One region of the Paenibacillus sp. P2(2022) genome, then DNA from elsewhere that is predicted to be linked to it. Evidence: riboswitches for the same ligand, from Rfam matches in the RefSeq annotation. Region 1 holds a riboswitch; each other region holds the start of a gene.
What was found. Region 1 has a riboswitch for thiamine pyrophosphate ahead of MMB75_RS23635 (ABC transporter substrate-binding protein). Riboswitches for the same ligand answer to the same signal wherever they lie in the genome.

Region 1 (7,921 bases):
CTGGACGTACTAGCCTGGGCCAACGCTCAGCCAGGCGCAAGTTGGCTTGACTGGAAGCTAGATGCATGGACACAGCTACGATGGCTTCTACATGGTTGTCGACAAGCGAAGCGAGCAATAGCTCCTGTTGTTCAGGTGGGTAGCTGTCTACATGAATGTGTGCGTCGATTAAGGGAACAGTTGCTGTCGCGTTCAATCTCAATGCAGAGTGCACATTCCGATCATTCATAATGGTTTACCCCGCCGTCAGAGGTGTTTTTACGGACACTTTCAGCGGTGTCCATATCGCCGTCCAGTTTGTGCTTTTCCTCACGCATCCAGCCAGTCATTGTCCGCTTCCATTCCATAAAGCGTGGATCGAGGGTGATTTCTTCCCTACGCGGGCGAGGAAAAGGAACGTCTACGACATGCATCACTGAAGCAGGTCGCGCCGACAGCACATAAATGCGGTCGGAGAGCAACAGCGCTTCTTCAATGCTGTGGGTAATGAACAGCACAGAGCGGCGGTTCTTCTCCCACATCCGCAATAACCATTGCTGCATATCTGCGCGTGTCAACGCATCGAGTGCGCTGAACGGCTCATCCAGCAGCATTAGCTCCTGCGGGCTAAGCAGGGCGCGAAGAAAGGCCGCTCGCTGCTGCATGCCACCAGACAGCGTATGCGGATACGCCTTCGCGAACTTGCCCAGCCCAACCTGCTCAAGCCATTGCAAGGCTTCTTTGCGCCGTTCACGTTCGCTGACGTATCGGGAGTCCGCTACTGCATCCTTTCGCGGTGCATTTTCCTGCCCGAGTAGTATGTTGTCCAGCGTGGTGCGCCACGGGAAAAGGGCGGGCTGCTGTGGCATATAGCTAATATGACCGCGTTCACCAGTCACGTCCTGTCCATGCATACGAATACGTCCCTGCTGCGGCTTGAGCAGCCCGCCGATGATGTGAAACAGCGTACTTTTGCCACTGCCTGACGGACCAATGAGGGAGACAAATTCGCCTGGCTTAACGGTAAGGGATACATCCTGTAGTACAGGCAGTGAGCTTCGCTTTTCCCGGAAGGCGAGGCTGATCCCGTCCAATTCCAAAGCAGGAGGAGCAGGTGTCATTACCTGCGGTTCTCCGGCTTGTTGCTGTTCATCAGCCACAGGTGGTGATGTCAAGTCCGTCGGATGCAGACTCATATGTGCCACGTCCTTTCATTAATGCTTTAATGCAATATGTGGAGGCTATTCTTGATCGGGTTTCCAGCGCACCAACCATTTCTCCAGTAGTAGAATAACGACAAATATCAGTAAGCTGAGTGTAACAATAATACCGATAGCGGCAAAAATGAGATCCGTACGATAGGCAGATTTTTGCAGCAACATATAATATCCAATTCCTTCACTGGCCCCAATCCATTCGGCAATAATCGCGCCCATCACACTGTAGGTAGCAGCGATTTTAACGCCAGAGAAGACTTGTGGCAGGGAGTGTGGCAGCTCCAGCTTCATAAAAATAGCCCTGCGGCTTGCACCCGACATCCGCATGTAGTTCATCATCATACGGTCTGTCCGTGTCAGCCCGTCCATGGCTGCTACAGCCACGGGAAAAAAGCATACTAATGTAATGACCATAAGCTTGGGCAGCACGCCAAAACCGAACCATACCATGAGCAACGGACCGAGGGCAATGATCGGAATGTTTTGGCTAAGGATCAGGAGCGGGTACAGAGCAGATTTGAGAAAAGGAATCGTATGGAGAACGATGGCGATCAGCAGTCCTGTTGCTGTCCCTATAGCAAATCCCGCAAGCGTCAGGCGAATCGTAGCCCATGTATGGGCACCAAACAACGCCGACTGCGCCATACCCTCTTGTACGATTAGGGATGGAGCTGGCAGCAGCCAGGATTCAATATGTAAATAGGAAACCGCTCCCTGCCAAGCCGCTAAAAAGAAGAGGACCGCCACAAGGGGCGGCCATACGCTTTTCCACCAGGATGCGTTCTTGCCTTTCGGATTCATGGGCGATACTTCTCGGTCAGCTTGCTCATGCTGATGCCCTGTGGGTTATGTGCAATTTTGATCTGTGAAATGACGCTGGGACTTCCAGCTTCCGTCAAAGCCTCGTGCATTTCTTTAACCACTTTCAGCAACTCGTCGAGCTCGCCCTCCATGGTCGTATCCAATGGATTCACCTGATGTTTGACACCGGAACGCTGGATGACCTCAATCGCCTTGTCTACATAGGGGTAAGAGTCTTCGTTATTAGGTGTTTTAGGGATTACTTGAATGCTGAGCAGTGTATTAGCCATGTGAATTTCACCTGTCCTTTATTGGAGTGTTAGTAAAAAAGATATGGTGGTTTAAGGTGGGGAGACCGCTTCGCTTCTTCAGATTCAAATGAACCGCTCCGCTACCAACCGCCTTAAAAGCCACTTAGTTTTAAAGCTAGGTTGTACAGTATTTTGTACGGTATTTTCTACATAAGCGCACCTGTTTTTGCGCTTAGATACTATGAGATTAGAGAAATAAACCAAGTGGAACGAGAACGAATTGGACGGAATGGTGCTGTACAAGCAAAACGGTCGCTTTTGTCCCCGGATTTCTACCCTGCTGAGGGCTTTATACGAGAAATCCGGGGGGCGGTGGCGATGGGAAGCATCATCCGTCCGCGTAGTGGCGCTTCGTTCACTTCTCTAGTCCAGTCTTATTTAGCGATTTAACAAAATGATCAACGCTTGGGCAAGAAGTCGTTTGTGAAGGCCTTATCGACTTCCAAAGGTTTGCTGAGCAGCTTGCGTTCATACATCCAATCCGAGTAGTTTTGCCATACCTCTGCTTTTTGTAAGCCCCATTGCGTGGCATCGTCCTGATAACGCGGGCTTAGCCATTTTTGGCTAGCAAGTACCAGTTTTTTGTCCAGCTCTGGCACAACTTTAGTTAAGATATTCGCCGCTTCTTCTGGATGGGCGATAGTGTATTCATAGCCTTGTGCAGTAGCGTCCATGAACGCTTTGACTAGGTCAGGATCGTTTTTTATCGTCTGTTCATTGCTCACAATTACAGGTGTATAGTAATCGAGACTTTTGGAATAATCTTTTACATACAGCATATCCAAGGGCTCGCCTCGAAGCTCGGCCTCAATCCCGGTCCATGCGTAGAAAATCCAGGCAAAGTCAATATCCCGCTTCACGGCTGTAAAATAGTCTGCATTGCCCATATTGACGATTTTCACTTTGCTCACATCACCTTGGTCTGAATCCATGATGGATTTCATGACCGCTTCTTCTACAGGAGAACCCCAGCCGCCGTAGCTTTTACCCTCGAAATCTTTCGGGCTTTTAATTCCGCGGTCTACCGGAGCTGCGAAGCCAGAGGTGTTATGCTGAATCACCGCAGCGATGGATACGAGCGGTACGCCTTGGATGCGAGCCTGAGTGACGCCTTCTTGATAGCTGATACCAAAAGGTGCAGCATTCGAAGCAACCATTTGGTCGGCTCCCCCTGAACCAGGTTGAACAATTTGGACATTTAAGCCTGCTTTTTCGTAAAATCCTTTGTCCTTGGCGACATAGAGTCCCGTGTGATTCGTATTGGGTGTCCAGTCGAGCACCACTTTAACATCTTTGAGCCCCTTTGCCGAGGTAGACGTTGAAGTGTCGGCAGCAGGAACCTCCTTTTGAGATGTAGGGGGATTGCCGCCGCAAGCGGTCAGAGTCATAGCCATGAGCCACAGACTGATCAGACCCAGGCTTAACATTTTCATGCGCTTCATCGTTGTGTTCTCTCCTTTTTAATTACCCGTTATCCGTCCAATCAGACAGTTTATATTCCCCATTTTCACAAAAATCACATCTGCCGGAAGCAATCTTTCCAACAACTTTATCTTCAACAAAAAAAGCGTCCCGAGATCCGGGACGCTTGCGCTTGTATATACCAAAGTAAGGGATGTCCTGTTTTAATAAAAGGCACATCTTGCTTAAGCATTCCTACGCTGGCATTACCCAGATCAGGTTGTAAGGGTCAGTGTCTTGGGACACACTCTCAGCCGGCCGATTCCAGCACCCCTGGCATTGTATGGTTTAATGGGTTCGTTTATTCGGGTTTACTACGACGATTATATGCCTTGAAAGCGGGGCTGTCCAGCTTTGAGGAAGCGCTCACGGTTCATTTGCCGAACGACAGGGTACACTTTTACTGTGAGCTTTGATCTGAAAATGAACATGAATCATTCAGATCTGTTTGGTCATGTTATTTTTAGAACAGCTACACTGTATGTTTAGGAGAGCTGGTGCCAAGTGGCATAGCCCTATAGAATTCTAATTCGTAAAAAGGAGTTGTTGTACTGTGGGTAAAACGGAGACACTGGATCGCAGTCAGCTGGAACAAGCCATTGTGAAGGCTTTGGATAACAACAAATTTTGCTCGTTAGGTACGGTAGAGGGCGGAAAACCGAAAGTACGCTATATGGCCCTTTTTAACGATGGAATGAACATTCATCTGGCGACGGATCGCAAAACACATAAAGTGGATGAGCTAAAGGACAATCCGAATGCTTATCTGCTGCTGGGCTATGAAGTGGGTGGCACGAAGGAAGTCTTGGAAGTGGAGGCTACCGTCCAGATTACAGCTGATGAGGGGTTACGCAAACAAGTGTGGAATGATTCTCTGAAAAAATGGTTTTCCGGACCAGATGATCCCGATTATGTCATCTTAGACGTCAATCCGACTCGTATTGAGTACGTGGGTCAACAAACGGAGCGCCAGGTGTGGACGAAATAGAAACAATATAAACGGACAAGCCAGTAAATTTCCAACTTTTTCAGGAGATTTACTGGCTTTTTTTATACGCAAAATAATTATTTTTTCATAAATATTCTAAGCAAATGACTACTCTTTTGTCTGGCGTTGGATTAAAATAGGAATGGTGGGTTCAAAGCTTACATATATGTGCAAAAGTATGTATATGAGGCATACACCTTAATGAGGAGGGGTATATTTTGTTATTTCGTAAAAATTGGTTTAAAGGGTTTACAGCGGCAGTTGTAACTTGTAGCCTGCTGGTGTTTTCAGCCGCTCCATCCTGGGCAGCTAACAAATCCCACGATGAAGCTACGGTGAATCTGCGGATCATGGAAACAACAGATATTCATGGGGCGCTGATGAATTATGATTATTATTCGGACAAAGAAACCAACGAATATGGCTTGATTAACACAGCCGGACTAATCCAACAGGCTCGTAGTGAAGCGAGAAACAGCATGTTGTTCGATAACGGTGATTTGCTACAGGGCAATCCATTAGACGATTATATGGCCCGCAACAAAACCTTTGAGAAAGAAGGCGGTGTCCATCCGGTCTACAAGATGATGAACTTGATGGGCTATGATGCGGCTACTGTCGGCAACCACGAATTCAACTATGGTCTCGACTTCCTGGATAAATCGCTCAAGGGTGCTGATTTTCCTTACGTAAATGCGAACGTTTATGTTGATAAAGGGGGGCAAGCTACTAAAAATTATTTTACCCCTTATCAGATTCTTGATAAAACAGTAACGGATGAGAAGGGCGAAGAGCATACACTCAGAGTGGGTGTCATCGGTCTAGTAACACCTCAAATTATGCAGTGGGATGAAGCTAATTTGAAGGATAAGGTCGTTACAAAGGATATTGTGGAAACAGCCAAAAAGTTTATTCCACAAATGAAAACAGAAGGGGCTGACATTATTGTCGTGCTTGCACATACAGGCTATGAGGATGTGCCGCAAACGCCAATGATGGAGAATGCCGTTAAATATTTGAGCCAGGTAGACGGGATTAACGCGATTCTGTTTGGGCATGCTCACAAATCTTTCCCAGGCCCTGATTTTAAAGATATGAGCGGGGTAGATCTGGATAAAGGTACTATTAATGGCGTACCAGCTGTAGAAGCTTCTTCATGGGGCAAAGATTTAGGCGTTATTGACCTGACCCTGGAAAAGAAAAAGAATGAATGGAACGTAATCGACTCTCAGTCTAAAGTGCGTTCAGTTGTGAGTACTACCAATCAGTCTGTGCAGTTTACTCCTGAATTTAAACTGATTGATGCGATCAAAGGAGAGCATCAAGGAACGCTGGATTATGTTCGTCAACCTGTCGGAACAACGACTGCACCGATTACCAGCTATTTTGCATTAGTACAGGATGACCCGTCCATTCAAATTGTGACAAATGCACAGAAATGGTATGTTCAAAACCATCTTAAAGGAACCGAATACGAAAATCTTCCCGTATTATCGGCAGGCGCTCCATTCAAAGCCGGTGGTCGCAACGGTGCCGAGTATTATACCAACATTCCTGAAGGTACAATAGCGATTAAAAACGTGTCCGATCTGTATGTGTACCCGAACACGGTTCATGCTGTAGAAGTTACTGGTGCTGAAATTCAGGAGTGGCTGGAGTGGTCTGCGGGTCAGTTCAACCGCATTGATCCTAGCAAAACTGAGGAACAATCGCTGATTAACAAAGATTTCCCAACCTACAATTTTGATGTGATTGACGGTGTGAATTACCAGATTGATGTAACTCAGCCTGCACGATATGATGCCAAGGGAACTATTATTGATTCTTCAGCCCATCGTATCAAGGATCTGCAATACAACGGGAAGGCTATTGATCCTGCACAGAAATTTATTGTTGCGACCAATAACTATCGTGCTTCCTCCTCCAAACTGGCCAACCCAGATGGCAAACGTATTGTGATGGCAGCACCAGATGAAAGTCGCCAAGTCGTTGTTGATTATATCCGTACGAACGGAACGATTAATCCGTCAGCGGACGGCAACTGGTCTATTGCTCCTTTTGGTCAGGCCAAGGTTACTTTTGAGTCCTCTCCTGATGCCAAAGACGTGCTGGCCGGAAATCAACAAATTTCATACTTGAGCAGCGCGGCAGACGGGTTTGCCAAATACAGCTTGAAAGCTGGCGCTAAGCCTAGTGCAGCAACGACCTCTGTGAAGGAAGCTGCGGCACCTGCGAAAGCAACCGCGAAGCCAGCTGTCAAAACGACTAAACCTGCGGCTGCAAAACCGGCTAAAACAACGAAGCCAAAGGCGTCCAAGTAACTTGGGATTTTAGTCTCCACTCCATAACAGAATGAAGCAGTAAGTCTCTTTAAATAAGAGATTTGCTGCTTTTTTTGATGCCCAATACAACAGTACCGTGTTTATTATGAGTGTAAAAAGGCTTTGTTTTTGTCGAATATGTACTTAAGTCCTAAGTTGTTGTTCGGAATAAGCTTATTTTTTGTCAAAACACGTAATTATATAGTACTTTTGTTCTAATTGTTTGTGATATAATGGTGAAAAAACCGGGAAATTGTTCCGAGGAGGACCATTATGACTTGCAGCAATTGCAGCATCATATTACCTATTAAGGATCAAGGATTGCTGAAAATTAGGCATTCTAGGGTGTCGCTTACTCCAGCATTAGAGGGCTTGGGTATGCTATCGGAACAAATGAAACCAGAATATTGGTGTGAGGATAACATCGTGTTTCGCTACGACAGCCGTTCACAGTTGGAACAGCTAGTTAACGGACTGGCTCGTCTGCCGCAGGAGTGCTTGGACCGAATGCAAGTTGTGGTGACTGGTTTGCAACATGTTGAGGGATTTGAGGACTGGCTTTTATTTAGTCAATTGCAAGCTCGACTGCAACATCCGGATCTGGTGAGTATTATTAAGAATCAAAACTTTACCAGCCATATGCAGCCTATTGTTGACTACAAGCTGAATATCATCGGCTTTGAGTTTTTGCTGCGTCCATCACAGCCCGATAAGTCTTTTCAGCCTTTCCGATTGTTTGAAGTTGCTCGTGAAGCTGGCTTGCATGCTCATTTGGATCGCTCGGCTCGTATTTCCGCCATTGAAAAAAGTGCGACATGCCTTCCGACGGGAATTAAACGATTT
Region 2 (7,921 bases), on a different contig from region 1:
TTGACTGTTCTTCTTTCATGAAGCACATATTCAAGAAATACGGAGTCGATTTGCCGCGTACTTCTGTTCAACAATCTAAAGTCGGACATGCCGTATCCAAGGCCAATTTGAAAAAAGGGGACTTAGTGTTCTTTTCAAGCGGTAGCCGTGCCACAGGACGTAACATTACTCACGTAGCAGTATATATGGGCGGAGGTAAAATTTTACACACTTACGGCGGACCTGGGGTGACCATCTCTGATTTAAACTCTGGCAACTGGAAAAGAACATACATTAAAGCACGTCGCGTGCTGTAATGTAACACTCATTTGAAATAGGTAAGCCGGGACGAACAGTTCCGGCTTTTTTTATATAACTTATGCTATTTTGCTTCGGTTGGCGTTCTGAGTGAATAGCCAATACCTCGTTCCGTTCGAATCATTTTAAACTTTTGTCCTCTATCTACTTTAACCCTTAAATGCCTGATGTACACATCTACTACGTTCGTATCAGCGATATAATCATGTTTCCAAACATCCTTTAAAATTTGCTGCCTGCTGCAAACTTGGTTAAGATGTATTGCCAGATGTAGCAAAAGATCGAATTCTTTCGGAGTTAATTCCAGTTTTCGCTCCCCTCTGCTCACCATTCTGCTTGCAGTGTCTATATGTATATCCCCCGCTTCGATTGCCCTTTTCACATCACGTTCAACACCAAAAATTCGTAATAAATTAGCCACTCTAGCCTGAAGAACTCTAGGATAAAAGGGCACTACCATTACATCATGAGCTCCTTGTTCAAAGCAGGAAACCATATGTGCCTCTTCATCTGATGAAATCATTGCAAGTATCGGGACATGAGGATGGTTCTGCTGCAAAATGCGAATCAAGCCTTGAGTGCCCGCCTGTTCATCTTTAATGTTTAGGAGTAGCAAACTCACAGGATGCTGAGCTATATAAGAGCGTACATCCGACGTATTACGAACATGAACCACCTGATAACCTGCCTGCTCCAATGGACGAACGAATACAGCGGGCGCTTCATTTTCATCCACAAGTACAATTAACGGGCTCATCTTTTTCACCCACCTGGTTTGGACATCGCATTACATATTGGATACGAACAACAAGTTTGTTATAAGCCATTAAACATATTTGTATTAGTGTAACAAAAAAGCAGAAAATCATTCTCTGAAGAATGGCTTTCTGCTTTAAGGTTTATGGTTTTTAGCCCAAATAACGATGATATAGACTTCTTGCTTTGGCCACGTCCTTTGTCCCATGGATCAGCGCTCTGCCATCTGCAAAAACCACCAAGCGATGCTCTCCCACACTAAAGGAAACCAGATACGAATTCCACTCTACGTTTCCCTCGCCTAATGCTGCAAATCTATCTGCTATCTCTGCGAGATTCAGATATATCCGGTTGGCAGGTCTTATTTGAACGGTATCCCTACCGCACAAAACATCTGTTTTCTGCCGATGAGCGGTCGATAAATAGGGATACGTCGGTTGGCTACCGCAAGAAGGACAATTCGACTTTTTGAGACGATCCACTGCTATTGCTACATATTCATTTTTCCACAAATCAAACGAAAGCAATTTTCCTCTCAAGTCCTCGGGATATCCACCAAGAAGTTTGAAAGCTTCTGTAGTCTGATTAGCGGTGACCATTTGTACTGCCTGCGGAATAATGCCGGCTGTATCACATGTTTCTCCTCCAAACGGTACAGTTCCCATCAGACAGTGTAGACAAGGTGTTTGACCCGGTAAAAAAGTGTAAGTTACACCGTAGCTACCCACACATCCTCCATAAATCCAAGGAATATGATGCTTGAGAGCCATGTCGTTCATAAGAAGCCGAGTATCGAAGTTATCGGTTGCATCCATCATGAGATCCACCCCCTGGATCAACTCTTCCAGCTCTTCTACCCCAACATCCAAAACATGTGCATGGATGACTGTTTGCGAATTAATATCCTTTAATCTTCGCTGGGCCGCTATTGCTTTGGGACACCTTTGCGCTGCATCACTTTCCTGAAAAAGCTGCTGGCGCTGCAAATTGCTCCATTCCACATAATCCCGGTCTACGAGACTTACCGTACCTACGCCTCCACGAACTAGCGTTTCTGCAATGCCTGTACCCAGCGCTCCAACACCTATGATTAGTACGTGAGAAGAAGCAAGCCGACGTTGGCCTGCAGGCCCAAAGGGTGCAAACCTTTCCTGTCTGGAATAACGATCAATTTGTGGTGTTCCAGCACCGGATTTTTCAGATATCCTCATCCTTGAACCATGCCTTCTGTTGGGCTGCTCGCTGAAGCATATCGTTTTACAGGTATCATCCCTGCCTCAAAACCATATCTGCCTGCACGCACAGCCAGCTTCATGGCCTCAGCCATTTTCACAGGGTTCTTCGCTCCCGCCACAGCTGTATTTAGCAGAACACCATCTGCTCCCAACTGCATCGCCATTGCTGCGTCACCAGGTGAGCGAATACCTGCATCGACGATAACCGGAACTTCTGCTTGCTCAATAATTAACTCTAATGAAAACGGATTGAGCAAACCATGTCCTGTACCAATCGGTGAGGCACCAGGCATAATGGCATGTACTCCAAGCTCTTGCAGCCTCTTTGCTAGTATCACATCATCCGATATGTAGGGCAGTACGACAAAGCCTTCCTCTAGCAGTTTTTCACTAGCCTTCAACGTTTCAAAAGGGTCAGGCAACAGCGTTTTGCTATCCCCAATGACTTCCACCTTAATCATGTCGCACAAGCCAGAGGCTTTTGCCAACTTGGCAATACGGATTGCCTCTTCTGCTGTTGTTGCTCCTGCTGTGTTGGGAAGAAGTGTATACCGGCTCAAATCTAGCGTATCAAGAAAATGTTGCTTATCCCGTTCCTCCAAATTCAGTCTGCGCACAGCGAACGTTAATATTTCCGTCTCAGCAGCCTCTACAGCCTGGGATTGGATATTCAGATCCGAAAATTTCCCTGTTCCCAGCAACAGCCTTGAGGTAAAAGATGCTTTTCCAATGGTTAACATGATCAACCGCCTCCTACAAAATGTACGATTTCTAGGCAATCTCCATCCTTAAGTACCGTCTCATGATGATCTTCACGGGTCAATATATGCCGATTCAGCTCTACCACTACGGTTTTCACCTTTAAATCAAGTTCATGCAGCAATTGATCCACATGAGTGATTCGATTAGAAATGGTCATGTTCTGTCCGTTAATGATCAGCTTCATAAGCTTTCCTCCTTGAGGAGTTCAGAAGAAAATTTGCTTATTCCAAGTCCAGCCGCATCAGCCCCTTTAAGCATAGCTGCCATCGCTCGCCCAGTCGCATCACTAAGCAAGACACCGTTACGATAATGCCCGACTGCAGCATAGACGCCCTCTACTCCAGGAACAGGGCCAATGAAAGGACGCTCCGCAGCTGCCTGTGGACGTAAGCCCGCCCAAGCACGTATAAAAGAAGCTTCTTGTACACGCGGCAACCAGGCAGATGCACGTGCTAACAGTCCTTTTAAGCCTCCTACGGTCACCTCTTTGTCATATTGATGTGGAAGACTCGTAGCCCCAATCCAAAGCTCGTTATTCTGTTTAGGCACGAGGTAAACATCGTCGGCATAAATGGTATAATCCAACGGATGGTCCTTCAAGGAGACTGCTACCACTTCACCCTTGACTGGATAAAGAGGATAATCAAATCCAATTTGTACTAGCAATTTCAAGCTGTCCAAGCCTGCGGCAATCACGACCTGATCGCAGGAAAAAAATCCACTATCCGTTCGCACACCGCAAACTCGGCCGTCCTGTATGATCAGTTCCTCGGCATGAGTTCCAGACCATATTGTTGCTCCCAGCACCGCAGCTGCCCCTGCATAAGCACGGCAAAGCTGAACAGGGGCCACTTGTGTCTCCTTTGATCGGTATATAGCCCCAATTACTTGATCTGCCAAGCCCGGAATCCGTCGAGCCAATTCCCTGGCATCCCACCAAATAGGGCTATCATCCTCTCGGATATTCGCAGCATTCCAGCGCCTTTGGCCCTCTGTTTCTGAACGAAAAGGGGTCACAAAACCTTCGGTACGAAAATTCACTGAAATACCCGATAAACGCTCCAAATCACAGACAAGGTCAGGGAATGCATCTCGACTTGCGCGAGCAAATCGTGCCAGCTCAAGGTCTGAGAACTCTTCACTTTCCGCTGCCAGCATTCCCGCCGCTGCTCCTGATGCTCCCTCACCGGGGATACATCGTTCCAGCATAATTGTACTTCGTCCCTCCTTAGCCACATGATAAGCAATGGCACTGCCGATCACACCCCCGCCTATGACCAAGCATTCTGCGTGTCCTATTGCTTTTTTCTCTGTATGTGTCTTTGACATATGTTCCGTGTCTCCTCTCCGGTGAGCATTCTGCTTTCCCTTCGTCTCGTTTTCTTGCTACAGGTCGTGAACTACAAGATCTACCATTCGCCTATATTCCATCGCTGCTGCAACGGGTGACTCTGCTTCCCATATACCAGACATCACCGCAATTCCGCTTGCTCCGGCATGATAGAGCTCTGGAACATGATGAGGTTGTATGCCTCCCAACGCTATCACCGGAATGGCCGACAATCTGCAAATGCGTTCAAGCTGTGCTACACCCCGCGGTACAAGACCGGCCTTACAATAGGTCTCATATACATGACCAAATAGTACATAGTCTGCTCCCCCCTGCTCAGCGGTCTGCACCTCCTCCAAGGAATGTACAGACACTCCACAGCGTGTACCCACTGGAAGCAGACTTTTCGCATCCATCACAGATAACCCATTAGCAGGTAGCTGGACAGCTCTTGCCAAGGTAAGTAAAGCTACGTCCATACGGTCATTTACTACAATTTGCTGCAAAGGAACTTCCTGCTCGATCATGCTACGAGTCAAAGAAAGCAAAGCAGAGGCACCCTTCTGTTTCGAACGTGCGTGTACATAATGAATATAAGGACAAATAGCGGCAGCCACTTTGGGTACATCCACACAGGAGACACTTTCCATCGTAATTACGTGTAATTCGATCTCATTTTCACCTCACTTGGACTAAAAAATATAAAATAATCGTATAAGCTGAACTATATTGTTGCAGCTCCCTATTGGGTAATATCATACGGAGCCAGCCACATGTAACAGCAATAATGAAAGGAGATCATTTGTAAATCCGTCTACGGAAGCTCGAACAAATGAAGATGAACGAAACGCAAAAAGCCACTTCCCAGAGGAAGTGGCTTGACAAACGTTCAAAATCGAACGGACTATTATATCCGTAAACGTATATCGTTCCCTGTGCAAACAAAAGTAAAGAGCTACTACCTTGTTTGTACAGTACTCACTTCCCTACGCTGGCATAACCCAGATCAGGTACAAAGGGTCCGAAATCCATTTATTTCGTCTCAGCCGCATGGGCGGCTCCCCTAGTGTAACTATTTTATTGTATCAGCTAAAGATAGCTTAGCATATTTTCCTAATTCTGCAAACCCCACCTTGTGTTAAATCTGTCAGAACTGGATTTTAGTTAACTTTACTAGACCACTCTTCTACATTCCACGTTTTGGTTACCCAATCCTCGTAAAAGTCCGGTTCGTGGGATACAAGCAATACGGTCCCTTTGTATTCCTTCAAAGCGCGTTTGAGTTCATCCTTTGCTTTGACATCCAAGTGGTTGGTAGGCTCATCAAACAGTACCCAGTTGCTCTCACGCATTAACAGTTTACAAAGGCGGACTTTAGCCTGTTCTCCACCACTAAGCGCAGACAAAGGCCGGGTGATATGCTCATTCTTCAAACCACAGCGCGCCAAATGCGCTCGTACTTCATGCTGATTCAAATGCGGAAATTCATTCCATACATCGTCAATCGGTGTAATTTTCTCCGCCTTTACTTCCTGTTCAAAATAAGCAGGCTGCAAGAAATCCCCTTGATAGGTTTTTCCGCTGATTGGAGGTATTTTCCCGAGAATGGTTTTGAGCAACGTAGACTTACCAACACCATTGCAGCCAACAATTGCGATCTTTTCGCCACGTTCGATCGTCATGGACATTTTAGGCAAAAGGGCATGAGTGTAGCCAATTTCAAAATCAATACCCTCAAAAACCGTTTTCCCGCTCGCACGGGCTTCTTTGAACTGAAAGGTTGGCTTTACAGCTTCTTCAGGCTTATCAATACGTTCGATCCGATCAAGCTGCTTTTCACGGCTTTTTGCACGGCCTGATGTAGATGCGCGCGCTTTATTGCGCTGAATAAAATCTTCCTGTTTCTTAATATATTCCTGCTGCTTCTCATATGCATCAATATGCTGTGCTTTGTTCAGATCCGCCATTTCAAGAAACTTTTCATAGTTAGCTGAATAGCGGGTCATCTTAGCAAATTCAAGATGGTAGATTACATTAACGACTTGGTTCATAAATTCAGTATCATGTGAGATGAGGATAAAAGCATAGGGATAATCCTTCAAATATCGCGTAAGCCATTCAATATGCTCCACATCCAAATAGTTGGTAGGCTCATCCAGCAGCAATACATTTGGCTTTTCCAACAGCAACTTAGCAAGAAGCACCTTTGTCCGTTGCCCACCACTAAGTGCTGCTACATCCCGATCCAGTCCGATGGCAGAGAGACCTAATCCATTCGCCATTTCTTCAACCTTCACATCAATGAGGTAAAAATCCCCCATATCCAATTGCTCTTGAATTTCTCCCATCTGTTCCAGCAAAACTTCCAACTCTTCGGGAGAAGCCTCTCCCATTTTGTCTGTAATTTGCATCATTTCCTTTTCTAGTTCCAACAAAGGAAGAAAAGCGTCTTTTAATACATCACGTACTGTTTTGCCCGGCGTCAGCTTGGTGTGCTGATCCAGATAGCCATAACGTACACGTGGAGTCCATTCCACTTTGCCTTCATCTTTAAGCAATTTTCCAGTCAGAATGTTCATGAGTGTCGATTTACCAACACCATTAGCTCCTACCAATCCTACACGTTCCCCCGCAAGTAATCGAAAGGAAACATTTTTAAATAATGCACGGTCCCCAAAGTTGTGGGATACATTTTCTACAGTCAATAAACTCATAAGCTGTTTTTGGCTCCTTATTGTCATCGGCACTGCCGAGTGTTCTTATTTCATCAATCTTTCGTTTCTTTCAAAGCCTTATTGTAGCACATTCGGCACCCTTATCGGAACATTGAAAACAGCGAATTTTAAGGTTTTCAGATGGATAGGCCTAAAAAAAGAAAGCCAGCTGATGTTAGTCAAGGGTTCCACCAACATTTTAATGAAAATATACGCTAAGGACATGGCTTATTTTTTTGCCCTCCTTGCCCTTATTAAAACGGATTTGAAAGTAGTAGAAATCGACATCGGCCAACTTGATATTGGTCAACTCGCTTCCCAAAAGTCGGTAAATAGCAACGTATTCACAATCAATATGTCTTGAAGGTTTTTCGCTTGCTAAATCATATCGAAGTAGCGCTTAATCTCCTCTTCGGTAGGTACATAAGGAGTTTCTTTGCTTCTTTTGGCAATTTAAGCTTCAAGCTTAGTTCTAAAATGTTGGAACAGCGTTGAAGTTAGTATACATAAGCTTACAATTCCAAATAATGAATACCTTAATAATTGATAAGTTCTAATAACAATTAAAAAACAGAACTCTATGTAGACAGTCCTCATGAGTATCGAAGGAATAATAAAATGGAGAAAATGTAATTATCCCGGCCTGGGTTCCGGACCGGGAAGAAATAAAATATAATTGGATTTATTTATCTTTCAGCAGACATGGCAATTTCTTTTGATTCATGAACTGTTCCAAATGGATGCTCAGGCGGTGCATAGATAACGTATATCTTAAGGGGCATATTTCCTGTATTAATTACATTGTGCCATTTTCCAGCAGGTATCAT
Region 3 (7,921 bases), on a different contig from region 1:
AATCATCCAGCAGCCGCACATAAGCAGGCTCTAGCCCTTCAGTAGCAGATTTAATCACTTCCACGTGCCAACTTTCCTGCTGCTTCCAATGACGAATTTCCTCCAGCACACGTAAGGGCAGGAAAGACCCATAAGTACTCAGCATTCGTTTTTACCTCCCGTACCCCGCTATGGCTATCCGGCAGATCTAGCAGATCTGTCCTGGATGCATATGTACCCAGTATATTCGCCGTCTCACCGTGAATATGTCTATGAACTTCCTTCATCAGGTTATACCTGTTGCGCAGAACAATAATTACTCATGGAAAATAAAAAAAGAAGCCCGTCTACGGCACGGGTTAAGTGTCCATAGGCAGGCTTCTTTAAGGCGATGATTACTTGTTTTGAAAATAATTTCTTACTTCGTAGTCGTTTGTTTATGGGCAGCAGCAGTGGTTTTCTTGTCCTCCAGCTCCTGCACACTGCTTAGAAATGTCGATACCCGTCGCAAATATTCACGAGGATGCTCTCTGAAAATAAGCTCATGTATCCCGTTTTTGACAATCCATACACTGGAAAGCGGGTTGGTTTGATTGGCAGCAAGCTTTTCCGCAATGGGGTAAGGAGCCTTTTCATCCTGTGTACCATGCACAAACATGATTGGAAACGGATAGTTCTCCTTTTTAACCTCTTGATATGGAATCTGATGCAAGCTGGTGCCGTTTAAGACTGGAAACAGCAACTCCAAAATTTCCAAAGACGGATGTCTCGGCAGATTAATTTGATTGTGAATGTTATGGTACAGTGTATCTGGCTCCAGCAGGAAGGTACTGTCCAAAATCATTGCGTCCACATCCTTGGTTTGCAAGCCCGCCTGAAGAGCGGTTCCTGCTCCCATAGAAAAGCCCCATACGATAATTTCCGACGAGCCGCGTTGCTTCGCAAGCTGAATCGCTCCAAGAAGCTGCTGGGATTCCGCCTTACCTCCGGTTGCGACGGCCTTGCTGTTTTGTGACGCGAATCCATAATCAAACATGACCACATTAAAGTTCAGACTGTGGGCATAATGCGCCAGATCATACATAGGAATCCAGCTTTCTTCGCGATTAGCCCCGTAACCATGACTGAAAATAATGGTTTTCCGCGATTGATCCGCCGGGATATACCAGCCTTGTACGATGCGGCTACCATCCTTGGCTGGGAAGCTGACATCTTCATAAGGCATGCCTTTGGCCTGCATCGGATTAGAGTACAAGGGTGCGACGGTGGGATTCGTAAGCACCCAGGCGATGTAAGCATGCAAGGCAATAAAGCAAAACAACAGAAAAAATACGACCGACAGCAGCAGAGCAATCACAACGTGCTTGAACCGCAGCATACGGGGATTAAAGAGTGGGGTGGACGGCTCCTGAACAGCGGTCTGTAGCTGAGCGTTGCGCTGGGATGTCGAAATCATGTAAGAGCCTCCTTATATAAAATTGATCTTCGAATCATAAAATTTAGGTATAATTCCACTTGAAAATAGTAGGGTATGTCCGTATAGATACCTATTATCGTATGATGGCTATTATCCAAAGTCAACGCCTGAACCGGAAAAGTAAAAATGATGCAAAGAATTGTCGATGTTTGTTCTTGTTCTGTAATATGGTTGTCACAAAAACATCTGTTTACAGTAGCCGCGACTATTCTATATAATTTATGTAACCATGTTTCATAGTGTGAAACGAATATGGATACAAGAGGAGCGGTTCACGATGGAAGACCGTAAATTAACCGTCCGCGCTGTAGAGCGTGCACTTGATATACTGCTGTGTTTTACCGCAGAATCTGATCTTGGTCTAACGGAGATTGCCTCCCAAATTGGTCTACATAAAAGCACTGTTCATCGTCTTTTGACTACGCTGGAGGATCGGGGATTTGTCGTTCGGAATGCCGAAACGGAAAAATATAGGCTTGGTTTTCGCATATGGGAGCTGTCCACGCATCTGTCCCAAAGCGATGAGCCGGCGGTGTTGTTACAGCCTGCAATGGAAGGACTGCGTGATCGCTTAGGGGAAACGGTCAGCTTGTACCTGCGGGATGGAAGCATGCGTATTCGCATACAAGCCGTGCAGAGCAATCAGGCGATCCGTAGGGTTGCGCCTGTGGGTGCGCGTATGCCGCTGGCTGTGGGAGCCTCCAGCAAGGTGCTGGCGGCCTTTATGCCACCGCAGGAGCTGGAGGTATTGCTAAGCAGTGAAGAATGGCCACCTTCGGTAGACCCGGAGGTTTATAAAGCCCAGCTGCAGGACATTCGTGAGAAGGGCTATGCGACCAGCTATGAAGAACGTGAGCCAGGAGCTGCGGCTGTGGCCGCGCCTATTGTGAACCGAAAGGGACAGGTCACGGCGGCTTTATCTGTATCCGGCCCGGTCAGTCGACTTGCGCCCGAGACGCTGCATGAGTTTGCACCGATTTTGATCGAAGCAGCCAAGGAAATGGGGCTTATGCTTCCGTGACAGTAATCAATACAAAAGGAAATCATACAAGGGTTGCCAAAGCTATAAATTTAAAGTAGTCTGATAGAGATGGCGGGATGTCTGTTATAGCCGCCAATTCATGTGAATAGAAAGTATCACAGTTACTGGGGGAGCCTGTAATGCGGGCTGAGATGGAATCAGGCAAGATTCCGGACCCTTTGCACCTGATCTGGATCATACCAGCGTAGGGAAGTAATCGGCCATTGAAATGTATACGCAGCTGCTGTCTACGGCCGCGCATTGGAATATGATTATTCCACGTGCGATCGGTTTGGATAGCTGTCTCGTTTGATTAGCCGGTTCCCTAGGGAACCGGCTTTTTTGCATAGATCAGCGCCACCCTGGGAATGGTTCCGGATCGGTGTGTCATTTCAACGATACGGGAGGAATGGACCATGAAACCGACAGAAACAAAAGGAACGAAAGAAACAGGAATGAAATCAGCAGATGCAGGATTGGCGGGAATAATAGAAGTAGAGGGAGAGAAGGCCAAAGCGGAGCAAGCCAGTGGGCTAAAGCCCTTTCCGGGGAGCCGTAAGGTGTATATTCAAGGTTCTCGGCCGGATATTGCTGTGCCTGAGCGTGAAATCGCGCTACAACCCACACATACCCCGCAGGGCACCGAGCATCATGACCCACTGCGTGTGTATGATACCAGCGGTCCGATGACGGACGAAGCCTACCAGGTCGACATCCGTCAGGGATTGCCACCATTACGGCGAGCTTGGGCACTGGAACGGGGAGATGTGGAGGCTTATGAGGGCCGCGCCGTCAAGCCGGAGGATAACGGGATGAAGCCTGGTTCCAAACGTGAGACAGTGGAATTTCCCGGCGTGACCAACCGTCCGCTACGGGCCTCGCAAGGGCGTACTGTGACGCAAATGCACTATGCGCGGCAAGGGATCATTACGCCTGAAATGGAATTCGCGGCGATCCGCGAAGGTGTAGAGCCCGAGTTTGTACGACAGGAGCTGGCGGCTGGACGAGCTATTTTACCTTCAAATATCAATCACCCGGAAAGCGAACCCATGGTCATTGGGCGCCAATTTCACGTAAAGATCAATGCAAACATTGGGAATTCCGCAGTTACGTCCTCCATCGAGGAAGAAGTGGAGAAGATGACCTGGGCTGTGCGCTGGGGCTCAGACACCGTCATGGACCTGTCTACAGGCCGGAATATTCATACAACGCGCGAATGGATCATCAGGAATTCTCCCGTACCGATTGGAACGGTGCCGCTATATCAGGCACTGGAAAAGGTGAACGGCGAAGCTGAGAAGCTGACGTGGGAGCTGTATCGAGACACGCTGATTGAGCAGGCGGAGCAGGGAGTGGACTATTTTACGATCCATGCGGGTGTATTGCTGCGATATATACCGATGACGGCGAATAGAATGACGGGAATTGTATCCCGGGGCGGGTCGATTATGGCAGCTTGGTGCCTTGCACACCATCAGGAGAACTTTTTGTATACGCATTTTGAAGAAATCTGTGAAATTATGAAAGTCTATGATGTGGCCTTTTCTCTCGGGGATGGTCTGCGTCCAGGGAGTATCTATGATGCGAATGATGAAGCACAATTTGCAGAGCTAGAGACGTTGGGCGAGCTCACGCAAATTGCATGGAAGCATGATGTCCAGGTCATGATTGAAGGGCCAGGACATGTCCCTATGCACAAAATCAAGGAGAATGTGGATTTACAAATGGAGATTTGTAAGGAAGCCCCCTTTTATACTTTAGGGCCGCTGACGACGGATATCGCACCAGGATATGATCATATTACCTCAGCTATCGGGGCGGCGATGATCGGTTGGTTCGGGACATCGATGCTGTGCTACGTTACGCCGAAGGAGCACTTGGGTCTGCCGAACAAGGATGATGTCCGCGAAGGAGTTATTACCTACAAAATTGCCGCACATGCTGCCGATCTGGCGAAGGGTCATCCGCGGGCACAGCAGCGGGACGATGCTTTGTCCAAGGCGCGTTTTGAATTCCGCTGGCGCGATCAGTTCAATCTCTCGCTTGACCCTGAGCGGGCATTGTCCTACCATGATGAAACGCTACCAGCAGAGGGGGCCAAGGAAGCCCACTTTTGCTCGATGTGCGGTCCCAAGTTTTGCAGTATGCGTATCACGCAGGACATTCGTGCCTATGCGGCCGATAAGGGACTGAATACTGAGGAAGCCGTTGCCGCCGGGATGCGAGAGAAGGCAGAGCAGTATCGGGAAGCTGGGCAGTAAAAATCGGTAGCGATACAAAAGTCAATCAACTGGGAAGCCTCAACGAAAAGTACAGTTAAGCTCGTCAGAGGTTTATTTCCATAAACGTATGAGCAAGGTTTAGAAACGCGTGAGTAACAAAAAGCCGTGGTTCTCTACAGTCGATGTAGAAAACTACGGCTTTTCAGCTTATGTAAAGCGGGATCATGCTACCGGATTAACGGAGCTTTATTTTTTACCCATTTTTTCATTCAAAATGTCCTGAAAGCTGAGCTTCTTCTCCGAGCTGTCTTCTTTCTTCTGCATACTCACCGCGTTGGCACGTTGGTATTGGTGGTGAAAAGGCATCAGGGTGTGGACAGTTAAGTTCATTGTATTCATGTGGTCATTCCTCCAATTCCATTTTGTCAAATTCAGATTGAGTTGCTTAGGACGTCTGTATAGGACTATGTATATGTACTTGATGTCGTAATGCCGTGTAGGTTGCTTGGTAATGTTTCAATCATTATACCCGCATTTATCCAAAGTAAAACGCTTTTGACATAAAACAGGAAGATGGTCGTATGTGTCCAAAATGTGTATTAGGAGGATGGTCATTTTAGGGGAAAATGTGCCTAGGGCCTAAACAAGGGCTAGAGGCCCGTTTTCTCAGTTTAGTAGTCGGGATTGTGTTTTTTTGTCGAATAACCTTGTATTAGCGGAATTTTGCGGAATTCTAAGGTTGGACTAAGGCAGTCTGGTGGCGAATTAAAGTGTCAAAGTTGTATTGACTTTATGTTGGGTAGTGGATACCATGAACTGGTTGTCAGCGTATTTTGGCAAGAAGAGTCAGCCAATCCATCTGGCAATTCATCCGTTGAAATGTTAGAGAGAGGATTAGAGCATATATGAAAAAAAGTATTGCAGATATCGTATTTATTATTCTGGGTGCGTTTTTTTTCGCGCTGGCTGTTAATCTGTATGTGATCCCGAATGAGTTTGGCGAGGGGGGCGTTACAGGGGTCACGATCATCTTGTACTACCTGTTTCAGTGGTCTCCCTCGATCGTCAATCTGGTCATTAATGGCTTGCTGCTGATTGTCGGATATAAATTTTTGGACAAGAGAACGACTCTGTATACTATAATTGCGGTCGCTTTTAACTCGCTGTTTTTACATTTAACAGTCAACTGGCGGATTGATTCGCATGAGCCGACGATTAATGCCGTATTTGCCGGAGTTTTGGTAGGGGTCGGCATTGGCTTAATTGTACGGGTCGGTGGTACAACGGCAGGAACGGTCATTTTAGCCCGGATTGCCAACAAGTATCTGGATTGGAATATCAGCTATGCCTTGTTGTTTTTTGATCTGATTGTCGCCTTCTCTTCCTACTTTATTATTGGCCCGGAAAAATTAATGCTAACTATCGTTATTTTGTACGTCGGTACGAAAGTTATGGATTTCATGATTGAAGGATTGAATCCGAAAAAAGCGGTCATGATCATTTCGGAGCATCAAGACAAAATTGCCGAGATGGTCATTACACAAATGGATCGTGGAGTCACCGTCCTGTCAGGCCACGGATATTACACCAAAAATCCAAAAGAAGTTTTATATATCGTCATTAGCAAACAAGAGGTGTCAGCGCTTAAAAAGATTGTGAAAGCTATCGATACAGCAGCATTTATCACCATTCATGACGTACGGGACGTATTCGGAGAGGGCTTTTTGGATATTTCGAAGTAATTTAGCAATGCGAAGGCAAGGATATAAGAGAATACAGTGGCAAGCCGGTCCTGAGAGGATCGGCTTTTTTGCATTTAGCAGTGAGAATGTCTTTTGCTAATCGCATAATTTCTCTTTTACTTAGCCGTGGATATAAAAATATAAATTGCTGATATGTGTATAATATGAATTAAATCAGCTCTAAAAGGAGAACTTCCATGCGAAATAGATTAAATATTTTTAATGTGTTGTCCTTTCTTGTGTCCGCTTTGCCTTTCGTCATCTACCTTTTCATGTATCCGACAATGCCCAGAAAGGTAGCAATCCACTACGGTTTTAATGGGGTGGCTGACCGTTTTGTTGACAAATCCTCTCCTGAGGTATGGTTGTTATGTGGACTTAGCCTCATATCATTTATGATTATGCTTTTGCTTCAGCCTATTCTCAGACGTCGATTCAAGAGCCAAGAAGGCTCTGAAATGTTGAAAAGCCTGCCTGGTCTCATTACAGTTCTTATATCTGTTGTATTCTCGACCATAGGCATGTGTTTTCTTCTGAATGCTTCGGGCATGTAAAAAATCCCCTCTCCATTGCAGTTTACACCGCATTTGAGAGGGGATTTTCATTATTCACTCGATCATTACGCTTGAATCATTTGACGCAGTACGGTTTGCAAAATACCACCGTTGTGGTAGTAGTCGATGTCAACGGTGCTGTCCAGACGAGCAGTGACCGGGAATTCGAACTTGGTGCCATCCTCGCGTTTGGCTACAACCGTAAGTTCTTGACCTGGTTTCACGTCATTGTCAATGCCGAGGATGTCGAAGGTTTCGCGACCGTTCAGGCCCAAGCTGGACCAGCCATAGCCTTCCTGGAATTGCAGCGGCAGTACACCCATACCGACCAGGTTACTGCGGTGAATCCGCTCGAAGCTTTCTGCAATGACGGCTTTAACACCTAACAACAGCGTACCTTTGGCTGCCCAGTCACGTGAGCTGCCTGTGCCGTATTCCTTGCCGGCGATGACGATCAGGTTCTGATCGGCTGCCTGATATTTCATGGACGCATCATAGATGGACATTTCCTCATCTGTAGGCAAGTACTTGGTCACACCGCCTTCGGTGCCTGGAGCTACATTGTTGCGGATACGGATGTTGGCGAATGTACCGCGCATCATGACTTCATGATTACCGCGACGGGAGCCATAGGAGTTGAAGTCCTTGCGCTCTACACCATGCTCCTTCAAGTACAGTCCTGCCGGGCTGGAAGGGGCGATGTTGCCTGCTGGTGAGATGTGGTCAGTCGTGACCGAATCATTCAGCAAGGCAAGTACACGGGCATTACGGATTTCCTTGATATCCTGCACACCATCCTGAAGCCCTTCAAAGAATGGCGGATTTTGAATATAAGTTGAGTTTTCATCCCATTCATACAGTTCGCCTTCAGGAACCGGAATGGAATTCCATTTTTCGTTGGCTGTAAATACATTTTCGTATTTGCG
Region 4 (7,921 bases), on a different contig from region 1:
TCAATCCATACCGTTCTATAATCGGCAATAATTGTTCTGTCACATAGGTTTTATCGGTTTTTCCGGCAATCCATAACATAGCCTGGGGGAACTTTTCCTTGAGCCGCCCAAAGGCTTCAACGACCAGATCAATGCCCTTATATTTAACAAAGCGTCCGGCATACATGAAGGTTGGGTTAGACTCCTTCGTCAAAAATTGTTCACGCGGCCAATGATCAAACTCAATGCCTTCCGGTAAAAGATGAACGCGATCTGGATGAAAGCCCAGCTTAAGCAGATCATACCGGGTAGACGGGGATACGGTGAGCGTCCGATCCTTCCGTGCCAGCTTAAGCATGAGGGGCTCCATATGAAATCCAATCATATTTAGCGGGAACCTGGCATTTTCATACCATATTTCCCTTGTTAGCTGATGTATGAAAAAAATTCGCTTGGATGCCTCCACCCAAAATCGGGTAAAGAACTGATGCGTATTCGCTTGATTAATTACATAGTCAATCTGCTGCCGATGACGACGGTAATAGCGCATCGCATAATAAATAACACTGTATATGTTTCCTTTTCGAATATACGTAATTCCGTCGATGACTTCATGCTCAGGCATCCCCTCAAATTGGGGTGAGAAATGAATGAACTGAAACCGGCCTTGCTGTGAGCGTTTCAGCATTTCATGGGTGAAAATTTCTGCTCCCCCGCTTTTCGGAGAACGAATGTCACGCCAGGAAAGCAATAGAACTACGGTCTTATCGTCCTGCTCTAGTATGGTATTCATGGGGTGATTCCTCCCCTTATCTTTATTTTGAACAAATACATATAGGCATCTATCACAAAGTAGAGAGACATAGCTCCGTACACAATGAACTCTGACAACAAAAAATCGATCGGGTCTGTGTGAGCCATATGAAAGGCTACTAATAAAGCTGCGGCTCCCGCCATCAGACTGAACATAAAGGTGCGTCTGCCCACTAATACGTGCACATGCACAAAAAATAGCACGATGGAAAAAAGCCAATACACCCAGCCTCCCCATGGAATATAGGCCTCAGCCGCCTGGTAAGAGGCTCCAAATAATATGGGAATAGAGGGTGGGAATATATAAGTTGTGCCCACATATACACACAGCGCGGCTACAGCCATTAATCCAGCATAGATTACAATTAACTTGCCCAAAGCCTGGCGGTCATGCCCCTGCGCACCGATCTTTGGAATAAAGGCAGCAATCAAGCTGTACGAAACGTAATAGACCAACTGGCTGTACTTCAGCGCAATGGCATAGCTGCTGGCCTGCTCAGGAAAATAATGCTGTACATACAACATGTCGATGGATATACAAAACAGAATGAATAAATTCGTCATAAGGCTGTCGGTGAAATCCTGACCTAGTGACTTCCATAACCCAGCAGGGATATGTTCTCCTCTATATGTCAATAGGGACAAGCCTTGGGCCGAAACGATCCAGCCGTGAAGCAACGACAGCAGCATTCCCCCACAGCTCGCTAATAGTAAGGCTTCCAGCCTTAACCCCAGGGCAGCCAGGACAAAAAACAGGCATAGCTTCCCTAATACCTCAATGTAATAGTTCACATTGAGCGCCAGCATGCGTTCCCTCCCCTGTAAATCTCCACGGCACGAACTCACCAGAATATGCAATCCGATCAAGGCATACAGCATGAACAGCGGGCCGGACTCAACGCCCAATAGCGAACGCAGCAACGGATGAAAGGAAAGTGAAATGATCATGGCAAGCAGAGTTAGCACTAGAGGTGCTTTTAGTAATAGAGAACCGAGCGGTAAGCTGCGTAGCAGAAGCTTCTGGTCAGCCTTGGATACCAGCTTGGCGGTTAACAGCTGGATGGATAAGCCCAATACGGACAACAGTGCAAAGAGGGCCAACAGCGCGTTCGCCTGACCATAGGCTTGTCCGGTAAGATACCAGCTCGCTGCAATGTGGAAGAAAAAATTGAATCCGTTAAGCAGCACATTAAAGAGGGGGAACATCAACGAACGCAATCGGTTGTTCACGTGGTTATCTCACCCGCCGATCCAGTCGCCAAATCTCAATGATAGAGCGCAAAAAACGAATGGAATCCTTCCAGACATGAATGTGCGAGCCATCTCGGTCAATGCATTTGACGGGTAGTTGCAGCACACGGAGCTGAAGTCGCTTGGCAATGAACATCATCTCCAGATCCAGCGCTAGTCCGAGTTGTTCCTTCAAATGTGGAAACATCCGCTTCACGGCAACCGAGCTCATCACTTTAAGACCCGTCTGGGAATCTACTACACCGGTTGGTAAAAAGGGGCGAGAGACGACCCGTTTGCCAAAGCTAACGATAGATCGCAATAAAGAACGATTCTCGGCGGTCATATCTTTGGTTCCAATCACAACATCATAGTAGCCCTGTTGAACAACATTGATCATTCTGGCAATATCCTCAATAAAAAAGGAATCGTCCGCGTCCACAAATACGTAGTAATCCGCACCGATGGTCCGCATTCCTTCCAGATACGTCCCTGCCTTGCGCGTATTGCGTCCCAATTCCCTTGTTTGAAGCAGTGGACTCAAGTTCTGGTTAATCCGGTTTACGGACAAGTCCGTTGCTGCCTCCAGCGCTTTAATCAAGGCATTCGTGCCATCGTGGCTACCATCATCAATGAGATAAATCGAACCCTCTATAATATGGCTGCGGATAAAGGCTTGCAGTCGCTCAGCAAAGGTTTTGACATGAACAAAACGTTTCTCTTCGTTATACACAGACAAGATGAATGCAACATGTTGGCTTTTAGTCGAATACTCGGGATAGAGCAAGCTTTGTATTTCAGAAAGTATTTCTTCGGTATCATTGGCTTGCCAAAATAGCAGACGCAATCGGCCTACTCCGATAATTTGCACCATATGCAGATCACTGAACGGAAAGGTTACATCCGTCACCAATAGCAATGGCATTTGTGGAAACTGGCTACGGATCTGATTAGCTTTCCGCACGGCTTGCCCCGGCTCCCTATAATCTATCAGGCAGCAACTTGCGCCCTCGTAGACTGAAGCTTCCTCCGTGTCCTCGCACTGTATATATTGGTAAAAACAAATCACATTGGGATAATCAATAGCCCTGTTATTATCGCTAAAAATGGCTATAGGTCCCTGCACACAAACCTCTCCTTTTCCTCCGAATAGTTCTATTTTGTTGAAAAAGAATTAAAAATGTTTGCTTAGTAAGATTAAATTAATGTCCAAATACTTCATATTTTCTTAACAAAATAGCTCACATCCCTTGATATATAAGCATTCAAGAGAAGAAAAACTATTTTTCATATTTGATAAAAACAGAGCATTTAGACCTGATTCATCAGGACTACTACTATACGAATTACAAGGTGAATCCGAAAACAAAATTAGTTCTATGGGATTAATAAAAAGATACACATATGGTCATTTTGTCATAGATTGATAGGCGAATAAAACCAATTCGTACGTCCATACTATGGACAACATGTCATTTTCCATCATGAATAATTATTAAAATATAGGGAAAGAAGGTATTTTTATGGAAGCATTTCATGTCAATCGTGATGGGTCATTATCTACTCCCTTACGAGGAAAGGACGTGCTAGCAAACCCTCTTTTGAACAAAGGGGTGGCATTTACAGAAGAAGAACGCAAAGAACTGGGCTTGGAAGGAATTCTTCCTCCCACTGTCCTTTCATTGGAAAAACAGAGCGTTCGGGCATATCAGCAATTCCTGGCACAACCCACCATGCTGCGTAAAAATGCTTCACTTAACGACCTTCATAACCGGAATGTCGTGCTTTACTATCGGCTGCTAACCGACCATTTGAGTGAAATGCTGCCCGTAGTCTACACACCGACTGTAGGAACCGCCATTCAAGAATACAGCCATGAGTACAACCGCCCTGGGGGCGTATATTTATCAATAGATCATCCGAACGGTATCGGACAGGCGTTCTATAATTCCGGATTGCGTAGTGAGGATGTTGACCTGATCGTGGTCACGGATTCAGAAAGTATTTTGGGAATTGGTGACTGGGGGGTCGGGGGAATTAACATTGCTATTGGCAAACTTGCTGTATATACAGCTGCGGCAGGTATTCATCCCGGGCGGGTGCTGCCCATTGTACTGGATGTGGGCACGAATAATGAAAAGCTGCTGAATGATCCGCTATACATCGGAAACCGTCATAAACGAGTTCGCGGAGAAGCCTATCATCAATTTATTGATACCTTTATCAGCAAAACGTTAACACAATTCCCGAAAGCGCTTTTGCATTGGGAGGATGTGGGCAGCGTGAACGCACGCCACATTATAGGGAAATACGGTCAAAACATTCTCACCTTCAATGATGACATCCAGGGCACAGGAGCAGTCACATTAGCTGCGATTGTTTCGGCGGTAGGTGTCACCAAAACTCCGCTACGTGAACAAAAAATACTTGTCTTTGGTCCGGGGGCAGCAGGAATCGGCAACGCCGACCAAATACGAGGAGCTATGATCGAGGACGGGCTTCCTGAAGAAGATTCATTCAAGTCATTTTGGGCCTTTGATTATCGCGGATTATTAACGGACGATATGGAAGATGTACTCGATTATCAGAAACCATATGTGCGTAAAAAGGAAGAAATCAGCTCATGGTCCCGATCGGAAGACGGCAAAATACCGTTGCTGGAGGTCATCCGTCAGGTAAAACCTACAATCTTAATTGGGACTTCCGGTGTAGCGGGTGCCTTTTCTGAAGAGATTATCAAGGAAATGGCAAAGCATGTGGAACGCCCGATCATTATGCCCATGTCCAATCCTACCAATCTGGCTGAAGCGGTACCCGAGGATTTGATACGATGGACTGATGGCAAAGCATTGATTGCTACGGGAAGTCCCTTTGAGCCCGTCACCTATAACGGTACGAAATTTGAAATTGGTCAGGCGAACAATGCCTTTGTTTTCCCGGGACTGGGTCTAGGCGCAATTGTGGTCAAGGCCAAACGAATCACTCCTTCCATGTTTACCGCAGCAGCTGATGCCGTTGCCAACGCCGTAGATTCGAATGAACTTGGCGGCGCACTGCTGCCCCATATTCGAAAATTACGTGATGTTTCGTTTGCGGTTGCGGTTGCGGTAGCAAAGGCCGCAATTCAGGATCAGGTAGCTCAGGCACACCTTCCAAATATTGAGCAAGCCATTCGGGATGCAATGTGGAAACCGGAATATGTGAGGGTCAAAGCCGTGGAAAGTGTAATCCAACACCCTCACTAATCCTTCACTAGGCATAAGCAGTTTGACATAACATAGGAACGAATGTACAGTATTAGTCAAAAGAATAGGAAAGTCCACTAGGGGAGCCATTATGGCTGAGACAAGAATGAATCTTGGACCCTTTGAACCTGATCTAGTTCGTACTAGCGTAGGAAAGTGGAGCCTTCTATATAGGGTTTCAGGCGTTTTTGCGCATTGAACCTATGTTGAAGCCGCTCCAGTTTTCGGGGCGGCTTTTTGGCATTGTTCCGAGAATTGTATCTTACGGGACTTCTTATTCTCCATTTTTGTTGGAGGTGGGGAAATGAGTTTTTCGCAAGAGCTCCGTCAGCAGGCGGATGGCATTTTTCAAGCCATTTATGAGCATCCCTTTGTGAGAGGTATTGCTGAAGGAAATTTAACAAGGGAACAGCTGATTCACTATGTAAAACAAGACTTTGAATATTTGAACGCCTACATGCGGATTTACGGCATCGCAATCTCCAAAAGCACGAGCCGGGAGGATATGGCTGTATTTAACGAACAGATCTCTTTTATTCTCAACAGCGAGGTTCATCCGCATCAAAATTTTTGTGCTATCGCAGGTGTCACCTATGAAGAGATGCAGGGATATCCACTCGCTCCGTCCGCTCATCATTATATCCGCCATATGCTGACCGTCGCACATGAGGGTAGTCTTGGGGAAATCATGGCCGTGCTGCTACCATGTCCATGGACATATCTTGAAATTGGACGCAGGCTAATGGATGAGGTAAGACCAGACGAGTCTCATCCGTTCTATGAGTGGATTTGCTTCTATGGCAACCAAATTGAAGATGTAACCTTCAAATATCGAGAGCGTGTGGATGCTTGGGCGAAAGTCGCCACGGCTGCCGAGCGAGAGCGGATGATTGAGCATTTTATGCTAAGCTGCCAGCTGGAATATATGTTCTGGGATATGGCTTATAAGCAGGAACAATGGCCCGTCCAGATGCGCGCTACGGTCTTGGAATAATCAGTATAGATGAGAGAGGATAAACATGATGAATATATGGGAACAAAGTTATTCGGCGCTCCTGACAAAGGTACAAAACAGCAACCCCCTCGTTCATAATATAACCAATGTGGTGGTCACCAACTTTACAGCCAACGGCCTATATGCACTAGGGGCTTCCCCGGTGATGGCTTATGCACCCGAGGAAGTAGCAGATATGGCCAAAATAGCGGGCGCCGTCGTGTTAAATATCGGTACGCTAAACCGTGAGCTGGTGGATGCCATGATCCTTGCTGGACAATCGGCGAATGCTCACGGTGTTCCAGTTCTGTTAGATCCGGTCGGTGCAGGAGCGACTAGCTTTAGAACCGAGTCAGCACTACGAATTCTAAACGAGGTTAACATCTCACTAGTACGAGGCAATGCAGCCGAAGTCGCTCATCTGATCGGAGAAGCCCGAGAAATTAAAGGGGTAGATGCAGGCGACAGTGCTGACAGCAGTAATGTCGATCTGGCAGTTCGGGCTGCGCAAACGCTCCATACCATGGTTGTCATCACTGGAAAAGAGGACGTCATCACGGATGGGGTTGAAGTACGATTGATTAGTGGCGGAGACGCGCTGCTTACGAAGGTAACCGGAACAGGCTGCCTGCTGACCTCTGTGTTGGGTGCCTTTGCAGCAATTGAACCCAACCTGCTGCTCGCAGGCACAGCAGGTTTGGCATTTTACGGTGCAGCAGCTTCTCGAGCCGCAGCGCATACCGCAAAGCTGGGGCCGGGCAGCTTCCAGATTGCCTTTCTCGACGAGCTTGCCAAACTACATACTGGTTCGCTAGAGGGGCATGTCACGATCCGTGAAGCTGGAACAACTACAACAGGTGGTGCGCGATGAGAGACGTGCATGTACCGAGAGCGCTGACGATTGCCGGTTCAGACAGTGGCGGCGGGGCTGGAATTCAAGCCGATCTCAAAACCTTTCAGGAGCTTGGCGTATACGGCATGTCAGCTATTACGGCCATAACGGTACAAAATACTTTGGGAGTTCACGGTGTATATCCGCTGCCACAGGAAGCAACAGCGCAACAGATCGAAGCTGTAGGATCAGATCTTGGAGTCGACGCCCTAAAGACTGGCATGCTGTTTGATGCAGGCATCATCCGCCTGGTAGCCGAGCAGATCCGAAAGTTCGGCTGGGAAAAGGTTGTCGTCGATCCTGTAATGATTGCCAAAGGGGGCGCAAAGCTGCTGCAACCAGAAGCGGTGCAAGCTTTGAACGACGACCTGCTCCCCTTGGCCCTGGTCGTCACACCAAATATCCCGGAAGCGGAGGCCTTAACCGGGATAAGCATTCGTACGATGGAAGGACGCCGTGAAGCTGCGAGACATATTAGCAGCCGGGGTCCCAAATTCGTTGTGATCAAGGGCGGCCACGATGAGGAGAGCGAAAACAGCGGTCAGGTCATTGACCTGCTCTTTGACGGAACAACCTTCACAGAGCTGGGCGGCAAGCGGGTGCGAACTGTCCACACACACGGAACAGGATGTACGTTCTCAGCAGCGATTACCGCTGAATTAGGGAAAGACGTGTCTGTACCAGAAGCTATTTTGAATGGAAGAGCCTTCATTCAGGCGGCGATTGAAGATACGTTGTATCTGGGCCAGGGACACGGTCCAACCAATC

Region 2: linked by a shared signal. The riboswitch ahead of MMB75_RS05820 (thiamine phosphate synthase) and the one ahead of MMB75_RS23635 (ABC transporter substrate-binding protein) in region 1 are both predicted to bind thiamine pyrophosphate.
Region 3: linked by a shared signal. The riboswitch ahead of thiC (phosphomethylpyrimidine synthase ThiC) and the one ahead of MMB75_RS23635 (ABC transporter substrate-binding protein) in region 1 are both predicted to bind thiamine pyrophosphate.
Region 4: linked by a shared signal. The riboswitch ahead of tenA (thiaminase II) and the one ahead of MMB75_RS23635 (ABC transporter substrate-binding protein) in region 1 are both predicted to bind thiamine pyrophosphate.

Annotation. Positions count from the first base shown of each region.
Region 1 is NZ_JAKWFI010000012.1:52,609-60,529, forward strand. It holds gene MMB75_RS23610 (TatD family hydrolase) at 1-229, opposite strand, end outside; gene MMB75_RS23615 (ABC transporter ATP-binding protein) at 222-1,175, opposite strand; gene MMB75_RS23620 (ABC transporter permease) at 1,221-1,997, opposite strand; gene MMB75_RS23625 (MTH1187 family thiamine-binding protein) at 1,994-2,287, opposite strand; gene MMB75_RS23630 (hypothetical protein) at 2,513-2,698, shown strand; gene MMB75_RS23635 (ABC transporter substrate-binding protein) at 2,707-3,750, opposite strand; TPP riboswitch at 3,945-4,054, opposite strand; gene MMB75_RS23640 (pyridoxamine 5'-phosphate oxidase family protein) at 4,323-4,757, shown strand; gene MMB75_RS23645 (bifunctional 2',3'-cyclic-nucleotide 2'-phosphodiesterase/3'-nucleotidase) at 4,976-7,078, shown strand; gene MMB75_RS23650 (EAL domain-containing protein) at 7,352-7,921, shown strand, end outside.
Region 2 is NZ_JAKWFI010000001.1:1,275,585-1,283,505, reverse strand. It holds gene MMB75_RS05850 (C40 family peptidase) at 1-296, shown strand, start outside; gene MMB75_RS05845 (response regulator transcription factor) at 362-1,054, opposite strand; gene MMB75_RS05840 (ThiF family adenylyltransferase) at 1,206-2,264, opposite strand; gene MMB75_RS05835 (thiazole synthase) at 2,261-3,028, opposite strand; gene thiS (sulfur carrier protein ThiS) at 3,031-3,234, opposite strand; gene thiO (glycine oxidase ThiO) at 3,231-4,379, opposite strand; gene MMB75_RS05820 (thiamine phosphate synthase) at 4,437-5,030, opposite strand; TPP riboswitch at 5,347-5,455, opposite strand; gene MMB75_RS05815 (ABC-F family ATP-binding cassette domain-containing protein) at 5,541-7,094, opposite strand; gene MMB75_RS05810 (hypothetical protein) at 7,267-7,458, shown strand; gene MMB75_RS05805 (cupin domain-containing protein) at 7,781-7,921, opposite strand, start outside.
Region 3 is NZ_JAKWFI010000009.1:38,640-46,560, reverse strand. It holds gene MMB75_RS21870 (Fe-Mn family superoxide dismutase) at 1-145, opposite strand, end outside; gene MMB75_RS21865 (alpha/beta hydrolase) at 398-1,435, opposite strand; gene MMB75_RS21860 (IclR family transcriptional regulator) at 1,734-2,477, shown strand; TPP riboswitch at 2,595-2,706, shown strand; gene thiC (phosphomethylpyrimidine synthase ThiC) at 2,894-4,738, shown strand; gene MMB75_RS21850 (hypothetical protein) at 4,946-5,098, opposite strand; gene MMB75_RS21845 (YitT family protein) at 5,605-6,441, shown strand; gene MMB75_RS21840 (DUF1648 domain-containing protein) at 6,639-6,995, shown strand; gene acnA (aconitate hydratase AcnA) at 7,061-7,921, opposite strand, start outside.
Region 4 is NZ_JAKWFI010000005.1:270,708-278,628, reverse strand. It holds gene MMB75_RS18285 (glycosyltransferase family 4 protein) at 1-772, opposite strand, end outside; gene MMB75_RS18280 (polysaccharide biosynthesis protein) at 769-2,022, opposite strand; gene MMB75_RS18275 (glycosyltransferase) at 2,027-3,148, opposite strand; gene MMB75_RS18270 (NAD-dependent malic enzyme) at 3,546-5,267, shown strand; TPP riboswitch at 5,337-5,439, shown strand; gene tenA (thiaminase II) at 5,572-6,261, shown strand; gene thiM (hydroxyethylthiazole kinase) at 6,287-7,132, shown strand; gene thiD (bifunctional hydroxymethylpyrimidine kinase/phosphomethylpyrimidine kinase) at 7,129-7,921, shown strand, end outside.